One region of the Lysinibacillus sp. FSL K6-0057 genome, then DNA from elsewhere that is predicted to be linked to it. Evidence: a T-box and tRNA genes for the amino acid it is inferred to sense, from the RefSeq annotation. Region 1 holds a T-box; the other holds one or more tRNA genes.
The links. The T-box of region 1 lies ahead of alaS (alanine--tRNA ligase). A T-box ahead of a tRNA ligase gene usually reads a tRNA of that ligase, here a tRNA-Ala.
Positions count from the first base shown of each region.

Region 1 (12,279 bases):
AACTTCCTATCCCTAACGAAGACTTATTATGGGTAGATTTATATGCGTATAGTTATAATGAATTGAATAATATTGCAGATATATTTGGCTTTCATCCACTAGCAGTGGAAGATTGCTTACATGAGGGCTCACGTCCGAAAATGGATAGTTATGGTGATTATAAATTTTTTGTGCTCCATGCACCAATCTATAATGAGAAAAGTAATAATGAAATTACAACAGTGGAGTTAAATATTTTTATGGGACCAAACTATATTGTAACTGTGCATAAACAAAAGTTGCAATGGCTAGGCAACATGGAGAATGTTTGTATCAATAGTCCAAAATATTTGGAAAAGGGTACTGATTTTTTATTGCATACCATTATTGACGGGATTACAGACGAATACTTCCCGGTATTAGAACGAATTCGAGCACGTATAGATGAACTGGAAGAAGAAATTTATGATTATCAACCAAAAGTGGTGACAGAGGAATTTCTTGCACTGAAGCGGACAATTATTTTAATTCGTCAGGCCATTATGCCACAAAGAAGAATTTTTTCAACAATCAATGGCCAGTGGAAATTTGATATTCAAGAAGAAAATATTCCATTCTATAAAGATTTGAATGACCATCTAGAACGAATTGTCGACTCCACAGAGACTTATCGTGATTTAGTTAACAGTACGCTTGATACGTATTTTTCAATAATCAGTGGTAAATCTATTGAAAAGCTGAATTTATTAACGGTCATTTCGACAATTATGTTGCCGCTATCTGTAATTACTAGCTTTTTTGGTATGAATGTACCTTTACCTTATCAAGATTCACCCTATACAACTATTGCGATCAGTGCCTTTTTAGTCATTTTTACGTGGGGTATGTGGGTATATTTCAAAAAAATGATTGCTTAGTTCGTGTTAGTCACACTAGTACTAATTGACAGCGCAATAGATTTTTTTTATAATTTTTGATAGAAAAAGTAAAAACGATGATGGAAAAAGTACGTATTTGTCTGTGTACAAGAAAGGGATTTCTAGGCTGAAAAAATCCTCACAGCAGCAAATGCCGAAAGCTACTCCAGAGTGCAGCTAATCCCTGCCGTTCACTGACGTTACAAGTGCTAAAGAGGTAAGTAAGAATTTTTACTTACAACTAGGGTGGTACCGCGAGACTAATGACAAGTCCTCGTCCCTTTTTTGGGGATGAGGGCTTTTTTTATTTTCTTCGGTAAATCGCAGGATTCGTATCGTGATTTTACAATATTAAATAGGAGGAATTTATCCAATGAAAGCAGTAGATATTCGCCGTATGTATTTGGAATTTTTTAAAGAAAAGGGGCACCATCATGAGCCATCAGCACCACTTGTGCCGATAAATGACCCATCACTCCTTTGGATCAACTCAGGTGTTGCAACATTGAAACCATATTTCGATGGGCGTATCATTCCTGATAATCCACGTATTACAAATGCACAAAAATCAATCCGTACCAACGATATTGAGAATGTTGGGAAAACAGCTCGTCACCATACGTTCTTTGAAATGTTAGGAAACTTCTCTATTGGTGACTACTTCAAAAAAGAAGCGATTCATTACGCTTGGGAGTTTTTAACGGATAAAAAATGGATGGGCTTTGATCCAGCGTTATTATCTATTACGATTCACCCAGAAGATCAGGAAGCATATGATGTTTGGCATCAGGAAATTGGTATTCCAGAAGAACGTTTAATTCGTTTGGAAGGAAATTTCTGGGATATTGGAGAAGGTCCATCTGGTCCTAACTCAGAGATTTTTTATGATCGTGGTGTAGAATACGGCTCAGATGATAATGATCCTGAAATGTATCCAGGTGGGGAAAACGAGCGTTATCTTGAAATTTGGAACCTTGTGTTCTCTCAATTCAACCATAATCCTGATGGCACTTACACGCCACTACCAAAGCAAAATATTGATACAGGTATGGGCTTAGAGCGTATTGTATCAGTCGTTCAAAATGTACCAACGAACTTTGATACAGATTTATTTATGCCAATCATTGAAAAAATCGAGGAATTTGCCAACCGTAAATATAAGCGTCCTGGTGAAGTAGATTTAAATGAAATCTTTGGCTCAGAAGAAGATATTAATACACCATTTAAAGTGATTGCAGACCATATCCGTACAGTAGCATTTGCTATAGGCGATGGTGCCCTGCCATCAAACGAAGGCCGTGGCTATGTATTACGTCGCTTACTACGTCGTGCTGTTCGTTATGCTAAGCAAATTGGTATTGAAAAACCATTTATGTTTGAACTTGTACCAACTGTGGGTAAAATTATGGAAGACTTCTATCCAGAAGTTACGGAGAAATGCGAATTTATTCAACGTGTCATTAAAAATGAAGAAATTCGTTTCCATGAAACATTAGACGGTGGTTTGGCTATCTTTAATGAAGTAGTGGAATCTCAAAAAGCAGCTGGTCATGATTATATTCCAGGAGCAGATGCTTTCCGTTTATATGATACTTATGGATTCCCAATCGAGTTAACGGAAGAATATGCAGAAGAAGTCGGCATGAAAGTAGATCATGAAGGTTTTGAAGCAGCGATGGAAGAACAACGTGAACGTGCGCGTGCTGCTCGTCAAGATGTTGACTCGATGCAAGTACAGAATGAAGTATTAGCAAACTTAACGGTTGCAAGTGAATTTGTTGGCTATGATACGTTAACAGCTAGTACTGAAATCGCTGCAATGATCGTCAATGGTCAAGTAGCAAAAGTCGCTTCAGAAGGTCAAGAAGCATTGGTTATTTTAGCGAAGACACCATTCTACACTGAAATGGGTGGCCAAATTGCCGATAGTGGTACAATTTCAAATGATAGTTTTACGGCTATTGTAAAAGATGTTCAAAAAGCACCGAATGGTCAACCGCTTCATACAGTAGTAGTTGAATCTGGTGAAATGCATGTGGAAGATGCAGTGCAAGCAGTGGTCAATCGTGATGATCGTAATTTAATCATTAAAAACCATACAGCGACACATATTATGCAACGTGCATTAAAAGATGTGCTAGGCGATCATGTGAACCAAGCTGGATCATATGTAGGCCCTGACCGTTTACGCTTTGACTTCTCTCACTTTGGTCAAGTTACAAAAGAAGAATTACAACAAATTGAACGTATTGTAAATGAAAAAGTGTGGGATGATATAGAGGTCGTTATTGAAGAAAAAGGCATTGATGAAGCAAAAGCAATGGGTGCCATGGCCTTGTTCGGTGAAAAATATGGAGATGTTGTACGTGTAGTATCAATTGGAGATTATTCTATTGAGCTATGTGGTGGTATCCATGTTAAACGCTCTTCTGAAATTGGCTTCTTCAAAATTGTTTCAGAAGGTGGTATCGGTGCAGGTACTCGTCGTATTGAAGCTGTTACAGGTAAAGTTGCTTATGAAGCAGTAAAAGAAGAAGAAGCATTATTAAATGATGCAGCAGCATTATTAAAAGCAAATGCTAAAGATATTGTCACAAAAGTACAGGCATTACAAGCCGACTATAAAGAATTGCAACGTGAAAACGAAGCTTTATCTCAAAAAATCGCCAATGCACAAGCAGGAGCAATTGTAGATGCCGCTCAAATAATTGGAGATGTGACAGTTCTTTCTACAAAAGTGGAAGCGAAGGATAACAATCAACTTCGTCAAATGATGGATGACTTGAAAGTGAAAATGCCAAAAGCAGTCATTGTTCTTGGAGCAGTTGATGGCGAAAAAGTCATGTTATGTGCTGGTGTTTCAAAAGAATTAGTTGGTGGCAATTACCATGCGGGGAATATTGTGAAAATGGTTGCAGAAGCATGCGGTGGTAAAGGTGGCGGTCGTCCAGATATGGCGATGGCAGGTGCAAAAGATGCATCAAAACTTGATGAAGCACTACTTTCTGTGTATGATTATATTAAATCCATTTAATTAATTCACCAAAACATGTTATAATAAAGAGAAATTGGAGATGAGCGTGTTTGCACATCTCCTTATTTCTGAAAGCGAGGTGCTGGTCATGAGTTCATTTGATCAAACGATGAAATTTAATTTTCCAGAAGAATCAATGGAACAGGAAGTCAAGCAGGTAATGTTGAAAGTACATTCTTCATTAGAGGAAAAGGGATATAATCCTATCAATCAGATTGTTGGTTACTTACTTTCTGGTGATCCGGCGTATATTCCTCGCCATCAGGATGCTCGTAATTTAATTCGCAAGCTTGAGCGTGACGAAATTCTAGAGGAGCTTGTTAAATTTTATATCAAAAAGAATAACGAGGACTAGAAATGAGAATTATGGGATTAGACGTTGGGTCGAAAACTGTTGGTGTGGCAGTAAGTGATGCACTGGGGTGGACTGCTCAAGGTATTGAAACCGTAAAAATTGATGAGGCTAACGGAGAGTTCGGCATTGACCGCATCGCCGAGCTAGTAAAGGAATATACTATAACAGAATTTGTTGTAGGATACCCAAAAAACATGAATAATACGGTAGGACCGCGTGGTGAAGCATCCGAGAACTATAAAAAGTTGTTGGAAGAAACATTTTCACTACCGGTTAAGTTATGGGATGAACGTTTAACGACGATGGCTGCAGAACGCATGCTGATTGAAGCGGACGTGAGTCGCAAAAAGCGCAAGCAGGTCATTGATAAAATGGCAGCTGTGATGATTTTACAAGGCTACTTAGATAGCAAAAATTAATTGATGAGGTGACTTAGGCATGACACACGAGCATAACCATGAAGAAGAACTACATGTTCAACACATTACAGTGATTGACGAAAACGGAAACGAGCAGCTTTGTGAAGTGATTCACGTTCATGAATCTCCAGAGTTTGGCAAATCATATGTGTTTTACTCAATGGTAGGTGCAGAGGAAGATGAAGATGGTTCAGTTGAAATCTTTGTATCTTCATTCGTACCATCTGAAAATGGTGAAGATGGTGAATTAACACCAATCGAAACTGAAGCAGAGTGGGATATGGTTGAGGACGTTTTAAATGCATTAGAGGATGAAAACGAAGAATAATCTTCTAACTTCAAAGCTAGGAACAAGGATCGCAGCTTGCAGTCCTTGTTCCTTTTTTATTGACACTCTTCTTTGTACAAGGATTGTTAAATTAAGGAGTGAATGCTCGAAGATATGTGAATTTTGATCCACAAATGATGAGGATTGCTCTTAAAATGAGGCGACCCGCTCAGAAGTAGAGAAGAAGTGCTCCTAAAATGTGAGAATCCGTTCAAAAGTAGGTAAGAAGTGCTCCTAAGGAGGGTGGACCCGCTCAGAAGTAGGGAAGAAGTGCTCCAAAAATAGGAGAACCCGCTCAGAAGTAGGGAAGAAGTGCTCCTAAAATGAGTGGACCCACTCAGAAGTAGAGAAGAAGTGCTCCTAAGGAGGGTGGACCCGCTCAAAAGTAGGTAAGAAGCGCTCCTAAGGTGGGGCGACCCGCTCAAAAGTAGGGAAGAAGCGCTCCTAAGGAGGGTGGACCCGCTCAAAAGTAGGTAAGAAGCGCTCCTAAGATGAGGCGACCCGCTCAAAAATAGAGAAGAAGCGTTCCTAAGATGGGGTGATCCGCTCAAAAATAGAGAAGAAGCGCTCCTAAAATGTGAGAACCCGCTCAGAAGTAGAGAAGAAGCGCTCTTAAGGAGGGTGGACCCGCTCAAAAGAAGAGAAGAAGCGCTCCTAAGATGGGGCGACCCGCTCAAAAGTAAAGAAGAAGCGCTCCTAAGATGGGGCGACCCGCTCAAAAGTAAGTAAGAAGCGCTCCTAAGGTGGGGCGACCCGCTCAGAAGTAGGGAAGAAGTGCTCCTAAGATGGGGCGACCCGCTCAAAAATAGGGAAGAAGTGCTCCTAAAATGAGGGGACCCGCTCAAAAGTAGAGAAGAAGCGCTCCTAAGGAGGGTGGACCCGCTCAAAAGTAGAGAAGAAGCGCTCCTAAGATGGGGCGACCCGCTCAGAAGTAGGTAAGAAGTGCTCCTAAGATGGGGCGACCCGCTCAAAAGTAGGGAAGAAGCGCTCCTAAGGAGGGTGGACCCGCTCAGAAGTAGAGAAGAAGCGCTCCTAAGGAGGGTGGACCCGCTCAAAAGTAAGGAAGAAGCGCTCCTAAGATGGGGCGACCCGCTCAAAAGTAGGTAAGAAGCGCTCCTAAGGAGGGTGGACCCGCTCAAAAGTAGAGAAGCTCCGCTCGAAAATAGAAGAACCTAATCAAAAAGTGCCTTAACCCCACTAAATAAAAAACTTTTTAATAATTGACATCAAATTGTCAAAAAGGAGGAAACCGTATGAATGAAGAAACGCAAGAATTTATGATTATCGGAAAAGATGGAAAGGAACAGCAGTGTCGTGTGGTCTTTACATTTGATGCAGAGGACAAGTCTTATGTGTTATTTTCTCTTGTAGATGAAAAAGGTCAAGAAATCCCAGGGGACCTTTCAGCGATGACTTTTGATTACGATGATAATACAGGTGAGATGACCAATTTACAGCCTGTTGAAACAGATACAGAATGGGAAATGATTAATGAAGTGGTGTTAACACTACTTGATGAATTTGAGGAAGAGCCACAGCTAATTACGGTGACGGACGAAGAAGGGAAAGATCAAGTTTGTGAAGTCATTCATACGTTTTCATCTGAGCAATTCGGTAAATCGTATGTTTTGTATGTACCAGCGACGGATGAACCTATGGGGGAACGAGATATTTTTGCGGCTCAATATCTGTCTGGAAATGACGGTTCTATAGAAGAATTATTACCAATTGAAACTGATGAAGAATGGGCATTTGTTGAAGATGTATTAAACGAATTGTAAAAACTCTGAGTGGCTAACAACCACTCAGAGTTTTTTGTTTATTAATAGAAATTTTCTATCAATGGTCTAAAAATATTCTATCTGTAAATGGAATTTTTGTATTTTTAAATGAATTTAAGGGATTTTCGAGAAAAAACATGTATTTCTCCTCTTCGTTTTCTGAATTTTTTAATAAATAGAATAAAAGAGGCATTGACCAATTCTGAGTAAATAGATAAGATTTGTTTTAAATTAAACCAAGTAAATTTATTTACTAAGGAGGAAATGTGATGAGATTAGGTTTGAAATTGCTTATCGGTGCATTGGTAATAGGCTTGTTGGCTGGTTGCACAAACAAAGGAGAGGCTAGTAAAGAGGACATTGTAACATTAAAAGTAGGAGCTGCCAGTGTTCCTCATGCGGAAGTATTGGAGTATTTAGCAAAAGATCTTGAAACGGATGGAGTGAAACTAGACATTACCATAATAAAAGATGCTGTTCAAACGAACCAACAAACGGCAGATGGCGAGCTGGATTTTAACTATTTTCAACATGTTCCGTTTTTAGAACAGACGAATAAAGAAAGTCATTTAGATTTAGTCAGTGTAAAAGGAATTCATATTGAACCATTTGGTGTGTATTCGAAGAAAATAAAAAAAATTAATGATTTGCCACAAAATGCAAAGGTTGCTGTACCTAATGATGTTGTCAATTTTTCACGAGCGTTATTACTTTTTCAAAATAATGGCTTGATTGAATTAGATAAAACCAAGAAAAGTGATTATACAGTCGAAGATATTACGAAAAATGAGAAGAGTATTCAATTTATAGGTGTTGATTCTCCATTACTTGTTCGTTCATTAGATGATGTCGAAGCATCTGCTATTAATACAAATTATGCCTTAGAAGGGGGCTATAATCCTGTGAAGGATGCCCTCATTATAGAAGATTCTGAATCACCCTATGTCAATATAATAGCATCGACAAATGAAAAAAAGGATGATCCAGCTATACAGACAGTTGTTAAGTGGTTAACAAGTGAAAAGGCGCGTTCTTTCTTTGAAGATCAGTATAAGGGTGCTGTTGTCCCAGCATTTTAAAGCTTTGCAATCAACATAAATGCTAAGGAGGTAGACGTGCATGATTGAGTTTATTGAAACGACAAAAGAATTCCAGGTCGGTACTTCGACTGTAACGGCCCTAAATCATATCAATTTAACGATTCAGAAGGGGGATATTTTTGGTGTTATCGGCTTTAGTGGTGCTGGTAAGAGTACACTGATTCGCACAGTAAATTTACTGGAGGAGCCAACTTCTGGACGAGTACTTGTGAATGGCAAAGAATTAACTACGCTCACTAAAAAGCAGCTTCGAGAGGAGAAGAAAAAAATCGGTATGATTTTTCAACACTTTAATCTTCTTCATTCTAAAACTGTATTTGAAAATGTGGCAATGCCTTTAATCATAAGTGGCGTAAAAAAATCGAATTTGGAAGGTCAAGTAAAAGAGGCTTTAGCATTTGTTGGCTTAGCGGATAAAACTGATCGTTATATTGACGAGCTATCAGGCGGGCAGAAACAAAGAGTCGGCATTGCTAGAGCACTAGTGACAAAACCAACTATCCTTTTATGTGATGAAGCAACTTCGGCTCTCGACCCACAAACGACCAAATCGATTTTAGCTTTACTAAAGAAGGTCAATATAGAGTATGGTATTACGATTTTGATGATTACGCATGAAATGGAAGTTATCCGGGATATTTGTAATCGTGTAGCTGTCATGGAAAATGGAAGAATCATTGAAACAGGTAATGTACTTGAAATTTTTTCTACACCAAGAGAAGAGACAACTAAAAATTTTGTCCAATCAGTTGTTCGGGACGAAATCCCATCTTCTGTTTATGAACAGTTAAAAAGTATAGATGCCTCTAAAAAAATTTACAATTTAAAATTCATAGGAGTAGACGTCGGACAGCCGATTGTCTCACAGGTAGCTAAGAAGTTTGCTGTAGATGTCAATGTTTTATTTGGCAATATCACTGAGTTACAAGGAATCCCATTCGGCCATTTAATCGTGGAGCTCGTTGGTTCTGAAAAAGATATACAAAAAGCATTTCTATTTATTCAGGCTAAAAATATTCAAATAGAGGAGGTTGTTGCACGTGAAAGTGAGCACACAAATTATTATCAACGCGGTTCTAGATACGCTGTACATGGTTAGCCTTTCTTTATTTTTTGGTGCCATTTTAGGCTTTATTTTAGGGATCATCTTAGTTGTGACGAGAAAAGGACATATTCTTGAAAATAAATTAATCTTCTCGATTGTCAATCCGATCGTCAATACATTGCGTTCCATTCCATTCATTATTTTACTTGTTGCAATCATTCCATTCACAAGATTACTCGTTGGCACCGCTATTGGTACAACTGCTGCCATTGTGCCGTTAGTCTTGCATATTGGACCATATATTTCAAGATTAATAGAAAATTCATTATTAGAGGTGGATGAGGGCATTATTGAAGCAGCCAAAGCAATGGGAGCTTCTCCATTTCAAATTATTCGAAAGTTTTTGTTGCCTGAAGCCTTTCCATCCTTAATTTTAAGCGTCACGACTGCAACGATTGGACTTATTGGTGCGACGGCTATGGCAGGAGCTGTTGGAGGCGGTGGTTTAGGTGATGTTGCTATTACTTACGGATATCAACGTTTTGATAATACGACGATATTAGTTACAGTGGTCATTTTAGTTGCACTTGTACAGGTTATTCAAAGCATTGGTAATAGTCTTGAACGAAAAATACGTAGGGTGTCTTAAGGGAGAATGTGAACATGAAAAAGCTGAAATATGTAATAGGACTTTTTACATTATTATTTTTACTAGCAGCATGTGCAGAAGCAGATGAAAAAGATACTGTGAAGGTCGGTATCCGTAGCTCAGAATTGAAAACATGGGAGTATGTAAAGGAACAGGCTAGTAAGGAGGGCATTAACCTTGAATTAGTAACATTCTCTGCGCAATATGACCCGAATCAGGCATTGGCGGAGGGAGAAGTCGATATTAATGCTTTTCAACATGTTGCGTATTTAAATTTATTTAATACGAACAATAACTCGGATTTACAGGCAATTGGCACAACGATAATGGCACCAATTGGCTTATATTCAAACAAATATAAATCGCTAGATGATATAAAAGAAGGCGCAAAAATTGCCGTGCCAAATGATCCTTCCAACTGGGGTAGAGCTTTGCTGCTGCTTCAGGAGCATGGACTACTAACCGTAACGGACACTTTTGATGGTAACGGTGGAGAAGATCGAATTAAAGGTAATCCCAAAAACTTAACAATTTTGCCTGTTGATGGTGCAACAACGCCACGTGTGATGGAGGATGCTGATTTTGCCATTATTAATAATGGTGTTGCTGTAGAAGCTGGTCTTATATTGAAAGATGCCATCATTCATGAGAGTAAAACAGCTAAACCATTTATTAATGTTATCGTGGCAAAGGCAGAAGATAAAAATAATGACACATTGAAGAAAATAGTGGAAATTTACCAGCGCGATGAAACGGGGAAATTTATTAAAGAAGTATCAAATGGCAATTATATTCCAGTGGAGATGCCGCTAGATGAATTAGCAACATGGAAGGATTTCTATTCATATTAGGGAGGAGAATCATAATGACTAAGAAAAAAGAAATAAAACTGGCCTTATATTTAATTGGAGCAGGTATGCATGTGGCTGCATGGAGGCACCCATCTGCCCAAGCAAATGCAAGCATCGATATTCAAGCATTACAAAAAGTAGCGCAGATTGCGGAAAAAGGAAAATTTGATATAGCTTTTGTTGCTGACAGTTTAGCCATTAATCATGAGTCACACCCACATATTTTAAATCGCTTTGATCCATTAATTCAAATTACGGCTTTAGCGGCGGCAACAACTAAAATTGGACTGGGTGCAACTGCTTCAACGACATACAGTGAGCCATATGTGCTAGCAAGACAGTTAATGTCTATCGATCATATAAGCAATGGGAGGGTTGCTTGGAATTTAGTAACCACAGCAGATGCCACAGGGGAAACGGCTTTAAATTTTAGTCGCGATAAGCATTGGGAGCATGACCATCGCTATGAACGTGCAGAGGAATTTATCGATGTTGTTCAATCATTATGGGATTCATGGGAAGACGACGCTTTTCTTTATGACCGAGATAATAATCGATTTTATGATCGTCATAAAGTGCATGAAACATCATTTAAGGGAAACTATTTATCTGTTAAAGGTCCATTAAATATTGCTCGTTCTGTACAGGGGCAGCCTGTAATTGTAGAGGCTGGTGCATCTAAACCAGGCCAACAATTAGCTGCACGTACAGCGGAAGTTGTATTTGTCCATTGGGATGATATTGAAAAATCGAAAGAACACTACCGTCAACTAAAGGCACAGCTTATTCCATTTGGACGTAAGGAGGAGGAACTTCTTGTTTTACAAGGAATTTCCCCAATAGTGGGTGATACAGAGGAGGAGGCAGTTCATAAATTTAATGAGTTACAGGCATTGATTGATCCATACGAAAGCTTAAAATTTGTTTCTGGGTACATGGGAAATGTTGACTTTTCAAAGTACTCCCTCGATACACCTGCTATCGAAGTGGAATTCCCAGAAGTTAATAGTATTCAAAGTCACTTTTATGAACACTTAGAGATTATTAAAAAGGAAAATTTAAAAGTTGGCGATTTGTATGCACGCCTTTTTGGACCTGCAAAGCGCGATGCTTTTGTCGGAACACCAACACAAATAGCAGATGAGATGGAGCGTTGGATATTAGAGCAAGCAGCAGATGGCTTTATGCTACAGTTTCCGTTATTACCACGCGATTTAGAGGATTTTGTTGACAAGGTTGTACCGATTTTGCAGGAGCGAGGTATTTATCGTAAAGATTATACAGGCACAACGTTAAGAGAGCATTTAGGATTGAAAAAGCCGCTGAATCGTTTTGCTAAAAGTAAGGTGACTCAGGAATGATTGATATTTTTATTCGAAATGAACGAGAGCAAAGGCTTGTTCAATATGCTCAGAATTTAGCGAAACAAATTGAGAATACAGCTAATCGATATGATGAGAGTGGAGAATTTCCGTTTGAGCATTTTAAGATTTTAGAAGATGCAGGCTATTTTCGATTAACAGTGCCTTTAAAATACGGTGGAGAAGAAATTTCTCTATACGAATTGTTATTAGTCCAAGAACAATTAGCTAAAGGTGATGCGTCTACTGCATTATCTGTTGGCTGGCACTTATTGACGTTTTTGAATGTTCGTGAGGCGAAAACATGGCCAGAGCCTATCTTTGCAGAATTATGCCGAAAAGCAGTTGAGGAAGGTTCTCTTTTGAATATTATTAACAGTGAACGTGGAAAGGGGAATATTTCTCGAGGGAGTTTACCTGGTACAATCGCTAAAAAGGTACCAGGAGGATATTGCATTAC
Region 1 covers NZ_CP152047.1:3,425,215-3,437,493, reverse strand. The annotation lists gene corA (magnesium/cobalt transporter CorA) at 1-896, shown strand, start outside; T-box leader at 965-1,181, shown strand; gene alaS (alanine--tRNA ligase) at 1,270-3,930, shown strand; gene MHB40_RS17155 (IreB family regulatory phosphoprotein) at 4,019-4,285, shown strand; gene ruvX (Holliday junction resolvase RuvX) at 4,288-4,704, shown strand; gene MHB40_RS17145 (DUF1292 domain-containing protein) at 4,724-5,032, shown strand; gene MHB40_RS17140 (DUF1292 domain-containing protein) at 6,286-6,813, shown strand; gene MHB40_RS17135 (MetQ/NlpA family ABC transporter substrate-binding protein) at 7,083-7,892, shown strand; gene MHB40_RS17130 (methionine ABC transporter ATP-binding protein) at 7,933-9,012, shown strand; gene MHB40_RS17125 (methionine ABC transporter permease) at 9,005-9,607, shown strand; gene MHB40_RS17120 (MetQ/NlpA family ABC transporter substrate-binding protein) at 9,622-10,458, shown strand; gene MHB40_RS17115 (LLM class flavin-dependent oxidoreductase) at 10,473-11,819, shown strand; gene MHB40_RS17110 (acyl-CoA dehydrogenase family protein) at 11,816-12,279, shown strand, end outside.

Region 2 (12,279 bases), 1.7 Mb from region 1:
GACTACAGCCCCAGGATGCGATGAGCCGACATCGAGGTGCCAAACCTCCCCGTCGATGTGGACTCTTGGGGGAGATAAGCCTGTTATCCCCGGGGTAGCTTTTATCCGTTGAGCGATGGCCCTTCCATGCGGAACCACCGGATCACTAAGCCCGTCTTTCGACCCTGCTCGACTTGTAGGTCTCGCAGTCAAGCTCCCTTGTGCCTTTACACTCTACGAATGATTTCCAACCATTCTGAGGGAACCTTTGGGCGCCTCCGTTACCTTTTAGGAGGCGACCGCCCCAGTCAAACTGTCCGCCTGACACTGTCTCCTGCCCCGCTAAGGGGCATGGGTTAGAATTTCAATACAACCAGGGTAGTATCCCACCGACGCCTCCTTCGAAGCTGGCGCTCCGAGATCTCTGGCTCCTACCTATCCTGTACAAGTTGTACCAAAATTCAATATCAGGCTACAGTAAAGCTCCACGGGGTCTTTCCGTCCTGTCGCGGGTAACCTGCATCTTCACAGGTACTATAATTTCACCGAGTCTCTCGTTGAGACAGTGCCCAGATCGTTACGCCTTTCGTGCGGGTCGGAACTTACCCGACAAGGAATTTCGCTACCTTAGGACCGTTATAGTTACGGCCGCCGTTTACTGGGGCTTCAATTCGCAGCTTCGCTTGCGCTAACCACTCCTCTTAACCTTCCAGCACCGGGCAGGCGTCAGCCCCTATACGTCACCTTACGGTTTTGCAGAGACCTGTGTTTTTGCTAAACAGTCGCCTGGGCCTATTCACTGCGGCTCTCATGCGCTTGCACGCTCAAGAGCACCCCTTCTCCCGAAGTTACGGGGTCATTTTGCCGAGTTCCTTAACGAGAGTTCTCTCGCACACCTTAGGATTCTCTCCTCGACTACCTGTGTCGGTTTGCGGTACGGGCACCTCTCACCTCGATAGAGGCTTTTCTTGGCAGTGTGAAATCAGGAACTTCGTCCATACGGACTCGCCATCACAGCTCAACGTTACAGTGTGCGGATTTGCCTACACACACGCCTTACTGCTTGGACGCGCATATCCAACAGCGCGCTTACCCTATCCTACTGCGTCCCCCCATTTCTCAAACGGTGAGGAGGTGGTACAGGAATATCAACCTGTTGTCCATCGCCTACGCCTATCGGCCTCGGCTTAGGTCCCGACTAACCCTGAGCGGACGAGCCTTCCTCAGGAAACCTTAGTCATACGGTGGACGGGATTCTCACCCGTCTTTCGCTACTCATACCGGCATTCTCACTTCTAAGCGCTCCACCAGTCCTTCCGGTCTGACTTCAACGCACTTAGAACGCTCTCCTACCACTGACATCGTAGATGTCAATCCACAGCTTCGGTGAATCGTTTAGCCCCGATACATTTTCGGCGCAGCGTCACTCGACCAGTGAGCTATTACGCACTCTTTAAATGATGGCTGCTTCTAAGCCAACATCCTGGTTGTCTGTGCAACGCCACATCCTTTTCCACTTAACGATTACTTTGGGACCTTAGCTGGTGGTCTGGGCTGTTTCCCTTTTGACTACGGATCTTATCACTCGCAGTCTGACTCCCGTGTATAAATATCTGGCATTCGGAGTTTGTCTGAATTCGGTAAACCGGGATGGCCCCCTAGTCCAAACAGTGCTCTACCTCCAGTATTCTCATCACGAGGCTAGCCCTAAAGCTATTTCGGAGAGAACCAGCTATCTCCAAGTTCGATTGGAATTTCTCCGCTACCCACACCTCATCCCCGCACTTTTCAACGTGCGTGGGTTCGGGCCTCCAGTAAGTGTTACCTCACCTTCACCCTGGACATGGGTAGATCACCTGGTTTCGGGTCTACGACCACGTACTATTTCGCCCTATTCAGACTCGCTTTCGCTGCGGCTCCGCCTTCTAAAGCTTAACCTCGCACGTAATCGTAACTCGCCGGTTCATTCTACAAAAGGCACGCTATCACCCATTAACGGGCTCTAACTACTTGTAGGCACACGGTTTCAGGATCTCTTTCACTCCCCTTCCGGGGTGCTTTTCACCTTTCCCTCACGGTACTGGTTCACTATCGGTCACTAGGTAGTATTTAGCCTTGGGAGATGGTCCTCCCGGATTCCGACGGAATTTCACGTGTTCCGCCGTACTCAGGATCCACTCAGGAGAGAACGAACTTTCGACTACAGGGCTTTTACCTGCTCTGGCGGACCTTTCCAAGTCGCTTCATCTAACTCGCTCTTTTGTAACTCCGTATTGAGTGTCCTACAACCCCAAGAGGCAAGCCTCTTGGTTTGGGCTCTTCCCGTTTCGCTCGCCGCTACTCAGGGAATCGATTTTTCTTTCTCTTCCTCCAGGTACTTAGATGTTTCAGTTCCCTGGGTCTGCCTTCAAGACGCTATGTATTCACGTCAAGATACTACGCGATTAAACGTAGTGGGTTCCCCCATTCGGAAATCTCCGGATCAAAGCTCACTTACAGCTCCCCGAAGCATATCGGTGTTAGTGCCGTCCTTCTTCGGCTCCTAGTGCCAAGGCATTCGCCGTGCGCCCTTAATAACTTAACCAAGTTATTAAGCCTATAAAAAAACTTAAAAAATAAATGTGTTTGTTACAATTTCAATGTCGTTTTATCCAGTTTTCAAAGAACAAAAAAATGGTGGAGCCTAGCGGGATCGAACCGCTGACCTCCTGCGTGCAAGGCAGGCGCTCTCCCAGCTGAGCTAAGGCCCCAAGAGGTATATATGGTGGGCCTAAATGGACTCGAACCATCGACCTCACGCTTATCAGGCGTGCGCTCTAACCAGCTGAGCTATAGGCCCTCTTAGAAGTTTTATTATATTTCATAAACCTTCAAAACTGAACGCAAAACGTAATCTTACAAACCCAAGGTTTGTATTCCGAAATAATCCTTAGAAAGGAGGTGATCCAGCCGCACCTTCCGATACGGCTACCTTGTTACGACTTCACCCCAATCATCTATCCCACCTTCGGCGGCTGGCTCCAAAAGGTTACCTCACCGACTTCGGGTGTTACAAACTCTCGTGGTGTGACGGGCGGTGTGTACAAGGCCCGGGAACGTATTCACCGCGGCATGCTGATCCGCGATTACTAGCGATTCCGGCTTCATGTAGGCGAGTTGCAGCCTACAATCCGAACTGAGAACGACTTTATCGGATTAGCTCCCTCTCGCGAGTTGGCAACCGTTTGTATCGTCCATTGTAGCACGTGTGTAGCCCAGGTCATAAGGGGCATGATGATTTGACGTCATCCCCACCTTCCTCCGGTTTGTCACCGGCAGTCACCTTAGAGTGCCCAACTAAATGATGGCAACTAAGATCAAGGGTTGCGCTCGTTGCGGGACTTAACCCAACATCTCACGACACGAGCTGACGACAACCATGCACCACCTGTCACCGTTGCCCCCGAAGGGGAAACTATATCTCTACAGTGGTCAACGGGATGTCAAGACCTGGTAAGGTTCTTCGCGTTGCTTCGAATTAAACCACATGCTCCACCGCTTGTGCGGGCCCCCGTCAATTCCTTTGAGTTTCAGTCTTGCGACCGTACTCCCCAGGCGGAGTGCTTAATGCGTTAGCTGCAGCACTAAGGGGCGGAAACCCCCTAACACTTAGCACTCATCGTTTACGGCGTGGACTACCAGGGTATCTAATCCTGTTTGCTCCCCACGCTTTCGCGCCTCAGTGTCAGTTACAGACCAGATAGTCGCCTTCGCCACTGGTGTTCCTCCAAATCTCTACGCATTTCACCGCTACACTTGGAATTCCACTATCCTCTTCTGCACTCAAGTCTCCCAGTTTCCAATGACCCTCCACGGTTGAGCCGTGGGCTTTCACATCAGACTTAAGAAACCACCTGCGCGCGCTTTACGCCCAATAATTCCGGACAACGCTTGCCACCTACGTATTACCGCGGCTGCTGGCACGTAGTTAGCCGTGGCTTTCTAATAAGGTACCGTCAAGGTACAGCCAGTTACTACTGTACTTGTTCTTCCCTTACAACAGAGTTTTACGAACCGAAATCCTTCTTCACTCACGCGGCGTTGCTCCATCAGGCTTTCGCCCATTGTGGAAGATTCCCTACTGCTGCCTCCCGTAGGAGTCTGGGCCGTGTCTCAGTCCCAGTGTGGCCGATCACCCTCTCAGGTCGGCTACGCATCGTCGCCTTGGTGAGCCGTTACCTCACCAACTAGCTAATGCGCCGCGGGCCCATCCTATAGCGACAGCCGAAACCGTCTTTCAGTGTTTCACCATGAGGTGAAACAAATTATTCGGTATTAGCCCCGGTTTCCCGGAGTTATCCCAAACTATAGGGTAGGTTGCCCACGTGTTACTCACCCGTCCGCCGCTAACGTTCGTCCTGAGCCAGGATCAAACTCTCCATAAAAGAAATTTGATTAGCTCAAATTGTTTTGCTGGCATCAATTTTGATGTCCAAAATTTTTGTTTCGTTCACTCGCCGAAGCTAGCTACTTAAAACTTTATTGATTACGTTTTGCTTGTTCAGTTTTCAAGGTTCATAAATTGACTTGGTGGAGCCTAGCGGGATCGAACCGCTGACCTCCTGCGTGCAAGGCAGGCGCTCTCCCAGCTGAGCTAAGGCCCCATAATTTATAGGAAATGGTCGGGAAGACAGGATTCGAACCTGCGACCCCTTGGTCCCAAACCAAGTGCTCTACCAAGCTGAGCTACTTCCCGTTGTTCTTTTGGCGCGCCCGACAGGAGTCGAACCCATAACCTTCTGATCCGTAGTCAGACGCTCTATCCAATTGAGCTACGGGCGCATTAAAATGGTGCCGAGGACCGGAATCGAACCGGTACGGTAGTCACCTACCGCAGGATTTTAAGTCCTGTGCGTCTGCCAGTTCCGCCACCCCGGCACATTTGGAGCGGAAGACGAGGTTCGAACTCGCGACCCCCACCTTGGCAAGGTGGTGTTCTACCACTGAACTACTTCCGCATGTGCATAAGTTTTTTATCTGGCAATGAAAATAATGGTGCGGGTGAAGGGAGTCGAACCCCCACGCCTTGCGGCGCTAGATCCTAAGTCTAGTGCGTCTGCCAATTCCGCCACACCCGCTTATTATTATTTCAAAAATGGTGAGCCATGAAGGACTCGAACCTTCGACCCTCTGATTAAAAGTCAGATGCTCTACCAACTGAGCTAATGGCTCGAAAAAATGGTGCCGGCTATAGGAATCGAACCCACGACCTACTGATTACAAGTCAGTTGCTCTACCTGCTGAGCTAAACCGGCATATGGTGGAGGATGACGGGCTCGAACCGCCGACCCTCTGCTTGTAAGGCAGATGCTCTCCCAGCTGAGCTAATCCTCCTGGGTACTATGCCTAGCGACGTCCTACTCTCACAGGGGGAAGCCCCCAACTACCATCGGCGCTAAAGAGCTTAACTTCCGTGTTCGGTATGGGAACGGGTGTGACCTCTTTGCCATCATCACTAGACTTTTTAAAAGACAAGATTTATTATAACATATTTCATTATAAATGCAAGCTTTTTTCAAAACTTTCTTGTTCTTTCAAAACTGGATAAACGATGCATTGAATGTTTCAAACTTTTTTGGTTAAGTCCTCGATCGATTAGTATTCGTCAGCTCCATGTGTCACCACACTTCCACCTCGAACCTATCTACCTCATCGTCTTTGAGGGATCTTACTTACTTGCGTAATGGGAAATCTCATCTTGAGGGGGGCTTCATGCTTAGATGCTTTCAGCACTTATCCCGTCCACACATAGCTACCCAGCGATGCCTTTGGCAAGACAACTGGTACACCAGCGGTGTGTCCATCCCGGTCCTCTCGTACTAAGGACAGCTCCTCTCAAATTTCCTACGCCCACGACGGATAGGGACCGAACTGTCTCACGACGTTCTGAACCCAGCTCGCGTACCGCTTTAATGGGCGAACAGCCCAACCCTTGGGACCGACTACAGCCCCAGGATGCGATGAGCCGACATCGAGGTGCCAAACCTCCCCGTCGATGTGGACTCTTGGGGGAGATAAGCCTGTTATCCCCGGGGTAGCTTTTATCCGTTGAGCGATGGCCCTTCCATGCGGAACCACCGGATCACTAAGCCCGTCTTTCGACCCTGCTCGACTTGTAGGTCTCGCAGTCAAGCTCCCTTGTGCCTTTACACTCTACGAATGATTTCCAACCATTCTGAGGGAACCTTTGGGCGCCTCCGTTACCTTTTAGGAGGCGACCGCCCCAGTCAAACTGTCCGCCTGACACTGTCTCCTGCCCCGCTAAGGGGCATGGGTTAGAATTTCAATACAACCAGGGTAGTATCCCACCGACGCCTCCTTCGAAGCTGGCGCTCCGAGATCTCTGGCTCCTACCTATCCTGTACAAGTTGTACCAAAATTCAATATCAGGCTACAGTAAAGCTCCACGGGGTCTTTCCGTCCTGTCGCGGGTAACCTGCATCTTCACAGGTACTATAATTTCACCGAGTCTCTCGTTGAGACAGTGCCCAGATCGTTACGCCTTTCGTGCGGGTCGGAACTTACCCGACAAGGAATTTCGCTACCTTAGGACCGTTATAGTTACGGCCGCCGTTTACTGGGGCTTCAATTCGCAGCTTCGCTTGCGCTAACCACTCCTCTTAACCTTCCAGCACCGGGCAGGCGTCAGCCCCTATACGTCACCTTACGGTTTTGCAGAGACCTGTGTTTTTGCTAAACAGTCGCCTGGGCCTATTCACTGCGGCTCTCATGCGCTTGCACGCTCAAGAGCACCCCTTCTCCCGAAGTTACGGGGTCATTTTGCCGAGTTCCTTAACGAGAGTTCTCTCGCACACCTTAGGATTCTCTCCTCGACTACCTGTGTCGGTTTGCGGTACGGGCACCTCTCACCTCGATAGAGGCTTTTCTTGGCAGTGTGAAATCAGGAACTTCGTCCATACGGACTCGCCATCACAGCTCAACGTTACAGTGTGCGGATTTGCCTACACACACGCCTTACTGCTTGGACGCGCATATCCAACAGCGCGCTTACCCTATCCTACTGCGTCCCCCCATTTCTCAAACGGTGAGGAGGTGGTACAGGAATATCAACCTGTTGTCCATCGCCTACGCCTATCGGCCTCGGCTTAGGTCCCGACTAACCCTGAGCGGACGAGCCTTCCTCAGGAAACCTTAGTCATACGGTGGACGGGATTCTCACCCGTCTTTCGCTACTCATACCGGCATTCTCACTTCTAAGCGCTCCACCAGTCCTTCCGGTCTGACTTCAACGCACTTAGAACGCTCTCCTACCACTGACATCGTAGATGTCAATCCACAGCTTCGGTGAATCGTTTAGCCCCGATACATTTTCGGCGCAGCGTCACTCGACCAGTGAGCTATTACGCACTCTTTAAATGATGGCTGCTTCTAAGCCAACATCCTGGTTGTCTGTGCAACGCCACATCCTTTTCCACTTAACGATTACTTTGGGACCTTAGCTGGTGGTCTGGGCTGTTTCCCTTTTGACTACGGATCTTATCACTCGCAGTCTGACTCCCGTGTATAAATATCTGGCATTCGGAGTTTGTCTGAATTCGGTAAACCGGGATGGCCCCCTAGTCCAAACAGTGCTCTACCTCCAGTATTCTCATCACGAGGCTAGCCCTAAAGCTATTTCGGAGAGAACCAGCTATCTCCAAGTTCGATTGGAATTTCTCCGCTACCCACACCTCATCCCCGCACTTTTCAACGTGCGTGGGTTCGGGCCTCCAGTAAGTGTTACCTCACCTTCACCCTGGACATGGGTAGATCACCTGGTTTCGGGTCTACGACCACGTACTATTTCGCCCTATTCAGACTCGCTTTCGCTGCGGCTCCGCCTTCTAAAGCTTAACCTCGCACGTAATCGTAACTCGCCGGTTCATTCTACAAAAGGCACGCTATCACCCATTAACGGGCTCTAACTACTTGTAGGCACACGGTTTCAGGATCTCTTTCACTCCCCTTCCGGGGTGCTTTTCACCTTTCCCTCACGGTACTGGTTCACTATCGGTCACTAGGTAGTATTTAGCCTTGGGAGATGGTCCTCCCGGATTCCGACGGAATTTCACGTGTTCCGCCGTACTCAGGATCCACTCAGGAGGGAACGAACTTTCGACTACAGGGCTTTTACCTGCTCTGGCGGACCTTTCCAAGTCGCTTCATCTAACTCGCTCTTTTGTAACTCCGTATTGAGTGTCCTACAACCCCAAGAGGCAAGCCTCTTGGTTTGGGCTCTTCCCGTTTCGCTCGCCGCTACTCAGGGAATCGATTTTTCTTTCTCTTCCTCCAGGTACTTAGATGTTTCAGTTCCCTGGGTCTGCCTTCAAGACGCTATGTATTCACGTCAAGATACTACGCGATTAAACGTAGTGGGTTCCCCCATTCGGAAATCTCCGGATCAAAGCTCACTTACAGCTCCCCGAAGCATATCGGTGTTAGTGCCGTCCTTCTTCGGCTCCTAGTGCCAAGGCATTCGCCGTGCGCCCTTAATAACTTAACCAAGTTATTAAGCCTATAAAAAACTTAAAAAATAAATGTGTTTGTTACAATTTCAATGTCGTTTTATCCAGTTTTCAAAGAACAAGTTTTGAAGCATTTCATTCAGAAGAATGAACCTTCAAAACTGAACGCAAAACGTAATCTTACAAACCCAAGGTTTGTATTCCGAAATAATCCTTAGAAAGGAGGTGATCCAGCCGCACCTTCCGATACGGCTACCTTGTTACGACTTCACCCCAATCATCTATCCCACCTTCGGCGGCTGGCTCCAAAAGGTTACCTCACCGACTTCGGGTGTTACAAACTCTCGTGGTGTGACGGGCGGTGTGTACAAGGCCCGGGAACGTATTCACCGCGGCATGCTGATCCGCGATTACTAGCGATTCCGGCTTCATGTAGGCGAGTTGCAGCCTACAATCCGAACTGAGAACGACTTTATCGGATTAGCTCCCTCTCGCGAGTTGGCAACCGTTTGTATCGTCCATTGTAGCACGTGTGTAGCCCAGGTCATAAGGGGCATGATGATTTGACGTCATCCCCACCTTCCTCCGGTTTGTCACCGGCAGTCACCTTAGAGTGCCCAACTAAATGATGGCAACTAAGATCAAGGGTTGCGCTCGTTGCGGGACTTAACCCAACATCTCACGACACGAGCTGACGACAACCATGCACCACCTGTCACCGTTGCCCCCGAAGGGGAAACTATATCTCTACAGTGGTCAACGGGATGTCAAGACCTGGTAAGGTTCTTCGCGTTGCTTCGAATTAAACCACATGCTCCACCGCTTGTGCGGGCCCCCGTCAATTCCTTTGAGTTTCAGTCTTGCGACCGTACTCCCCAGGCGGAGTGCTTAATGCGTTAGCTGCAGCACTAAGGGGCGGAAACCCCCTAACACTTAGCACTCATCGTTTACGGCGTGGACTACCAGGGTATCTAATCCTGTTTGCTCCCCACGCTTTCGCGCCTCAGTGTCAGTTACAGACCAGATAGTCGCCTTCGCCACTGGTGTTCCTCCAAATCTCTACGCATTTCACCGCTACACTTGGAATTCCACTATCCTCTTCTGCACTCAAGTCTCCCAGTTTCCAATGACCCTCCACGGTTGAGCCGTGGGCTTTCACATCAGACTTAAGAAACCACCTGCGCGCGCTTTACGCCCAATAATTCCGGACAACGCTTGCCACCTACGTATTACCGCGGCTGCTGGCACGTAGTTAGCCGTGGCTTTCTAATAAGGTACCGTCAAGGTACAGCCAGTTACTACTGTACTTGTTCTTCCCTTACAACAGAGTTTTACGAACCGAAATCCTTCTTCACTCACGCGGCGTTGCTCCATCAGGCTTTCGCCCATTGTGGAAGATTCCCTACTGCTGCCTCCCGTAGGAGTCTGGGCCGTGTCTCAGTCCCAGTGTGGCCGATCACCCTCTCAGGTCGGCTACGCATCGTCGCCTTGGTGAGCCGTTACCTCACCAACTAGCTAATGCGCCGCGGGCCCATCCTATAGCGACAGCCGAAACCGTCTTTCAGTGTTTCACCATGAGGTGAAACAAATTATTCGGTATTAGCCCCGGTTTCCCGGAGTTATCCCAAACTATAGGGTAGGTTGCCCACGTGTTACTCACCCGTCCGCCGCTAACGTCGAAGGAGCAAGCTCCTTCTCTGTTCGCTCGACTTGCATGTATTAGGCACGCCGCCAGCGTTCGTCCTGAGCCAGGATCAAACTCTCCATAAAAGAAATTTGATTAGCTCAAATTGTTTTGCTGGCATCAATTTTGATGTCCAAAATTTTTGTTTCGTTCACTCGCCGAAGCTAGCTACTTAAAACTTTATTGATTACGTTTTGCTTGTTCAGTTTTCAAGGTTCATTTCGTAACCATCTTTCGACAGCAACTTTTATATTATAACATTTCTTCATTTCGTTGTCAACACTTTTTCTAAAAAGTTATTCAAAAATTATCAGAGACAACTTTTATATTATATTATAATCATTTATTTCTGTCAACATCTTTTTTCAAATTCATTTTTGAAGCTCGATGTTGTTAATTGCGTTGTCTTAACGACAAGTAATAATTTATCACGTTATAAAAAACTTCGCAAGTGTTTTTTACACAAATTCTATTTTATTTTAATAAAATTGATTTTATAAGCTATTTTTTGCATTTACGAGAGTTTTAATTATCGTATTCTCGTTTCTTACTTAATTATTTGTTTTACTATACATCTCTTTCTATTAAATCTCAACATTTAAAATTAAAATACTAATAATTTTATAGCTCTTAAAGTTGGTAGTTGTAGCTAACAAAATCATTACTTTATATAAGAGATCATTCTTTTACAGATGTCCTTCTTCCTTGATAAAAACTACAAATCATACAAAACCGTTTATTCCTTCATAATAACTATAACTGTAACTACAATCTATGTTACTTCAATCCCAACCTAAAATAAGCAGGCGCTAAAGTACGTCTTCTGTACTTTAGCGCCTGCTTATTTCTAAGATGCCCCTATTTTATGTCATTACTTTGAGGATCGACTATGTTTAAGCACCATAAGAAATTATCCCATGCGGAATACCAGCCACTGAAGATTTCAGAAGAATCATCCCAACGAACTTCAAATTTCTTGTGGCCATCTATTTCCACTAAATATAAGGTAAGCGTCTCGTCTTTTTTAGCAACGACTAATTTCATACCATGCTCGAGCTCTTCCTCCGTAAATGGAACATCGGAAACAGAACGTAATTGTGCCTGTTCAAATACTTGTTTGTTAATAATTTTGTAATTCATTATAAGCCCCCAATAAAATACTTCTTTTTTATACTTATTGTATTGAAAAACATAGAACTATAAAAGTATAACCTAAATTTAATCAACGTTTAAACAACTTAATTTTTTTCATTGAACAAAAAGAAGAGAATTCACTTATCTTGTGAATTCTCCTCTTCATACATTACTGCTCTTTTATAGCTCTATGAAAAACCTACACTACAATTTACTATTTTGTAATATGACGCATTGTTGGGAACAATAATACATCACGAATTGATGGTGAATTTGTTAGTAGCATGATTAAGCGGTCAATACCGATACCTAGACCACCTGTTGGAGGCATACCGTATTCTAATGCTTCAATGAAATCATTGTCCATTTCATGTGCCTCATCATTACCTGCTTCTTTTTCTGCTAATTGCGCTTCAAAGCGTTGGCGTTGGTCGATTGGGTCATTTAACTCCGTGAAGGCATTTGCATGTTCACGACGAACGATGAATAACTCAAAGCGATCTGTAAAACGCTCGTCCTCTGGATTTTTCTTCGCAAGAGGTGAGATTTCTACTGGATGACCAAATACGAATGTAGGCTGTACAAGTGTCTCTTCTACTTTCTGTTCAAAGAATTCATTGATAATATGACCTACTTCATGAACATCCTTCACTTCTACTCCATGCTCTTTAGCAAGCGCTTGTGCTTGTTCTTTTGTCATTGGCTGCCAGAAATCTACACCCGTTGCCTCTTTTACAGCATCTACCATGTGAACTCGTTTCCAACCTACCGCAAGATTAATTTGATCTTCTCCATATTGAACTGTTGTTGTACCTAGAACTTCTTGGGCAACATGTGCAATAAGGTTTTCAGTTAGAGACATGATATCTTGATAATCAGCATATGCTTCGTATAGTTCAATCATTGTAAATTCAGGGTTGTGGCGTGTAGAAATTCCTTCATTACGGAACACACGTCCGATTTCGTAAACTTTCTCTA
Region 2 covers NZ_CP152047.1:111,704-123,982, reverse strand. The annotation lists rRNA gene MHB40_RS00625 (23S ribosomal RNA) at 1-2,563, opposite strand, end outside; tRNA gene MHB40_RS00620 (tRNA-Ala) at 2,654-2,729, opposite strand; tRNA gene MHB40_RS00615 (tRNA-Ile) at 2,742-2,818, opposite strand; rRNA gene MHB40_RS00610 (16S ribosomal RNA) at 2,913-4,403, opposite strand; tRNA gene MHB40_RS00605 (tRNA-Ala) at 4,547-4,622, opposite strand; tRNA gene MHB40_RS00600 (tRNA-Pro) at 4,638-4,714, opposite strand; tRNA gene MHB40_RS00595 (tRNA-Arg) at 4,724-4,800, opposite strand; tRNA gene MHB40_RS00590 (tRNA-Leu) at 4,808-4,896, opposite strand; tRNA gene MHB40_RS00585 (tRNA-Gly) at 4,902-4,976, opposite strand; tRNA gene MHB40_RS00580 (tRNA-Leu) at 5,012-5,096, opposite strand; tRNA gene MHB40_RS00575 (tRNA-Lys) at 5,115-5,190, opposite strand; tRNA gene MHB40_RS00570 (tRNA-Thr) at 5,198-5,273, opposite strand; tRNA gene MHB40_RS00565 (tRNA-Val) at 5,277-5,352, opposite strand; rRNA gene rrf (5S ribosomal RNA) at 5,363-5,478, opposite strand; rRNA gene MHB40_RS00555 (23S ribosomal RNA) at 5,594-8,521, opposite strand; rRNA gene MHB40_RS00550 (16S ribosomal RNA) at 8,702-10,253, opposite strand; gene MHB40_RS00545 (hypothetical protein) at 11,026-11,307, opposite strand; gene lysS (lysine--tRNA ligase) at 11,516-12,279, opposite strand, start outside.
Region 2: it has a tRNA-Ala gene. The T-box ahead of alaS (alanine--tRNA ligase) is inferred to sense a tRNA for this amino acid. The anticodon was not compared.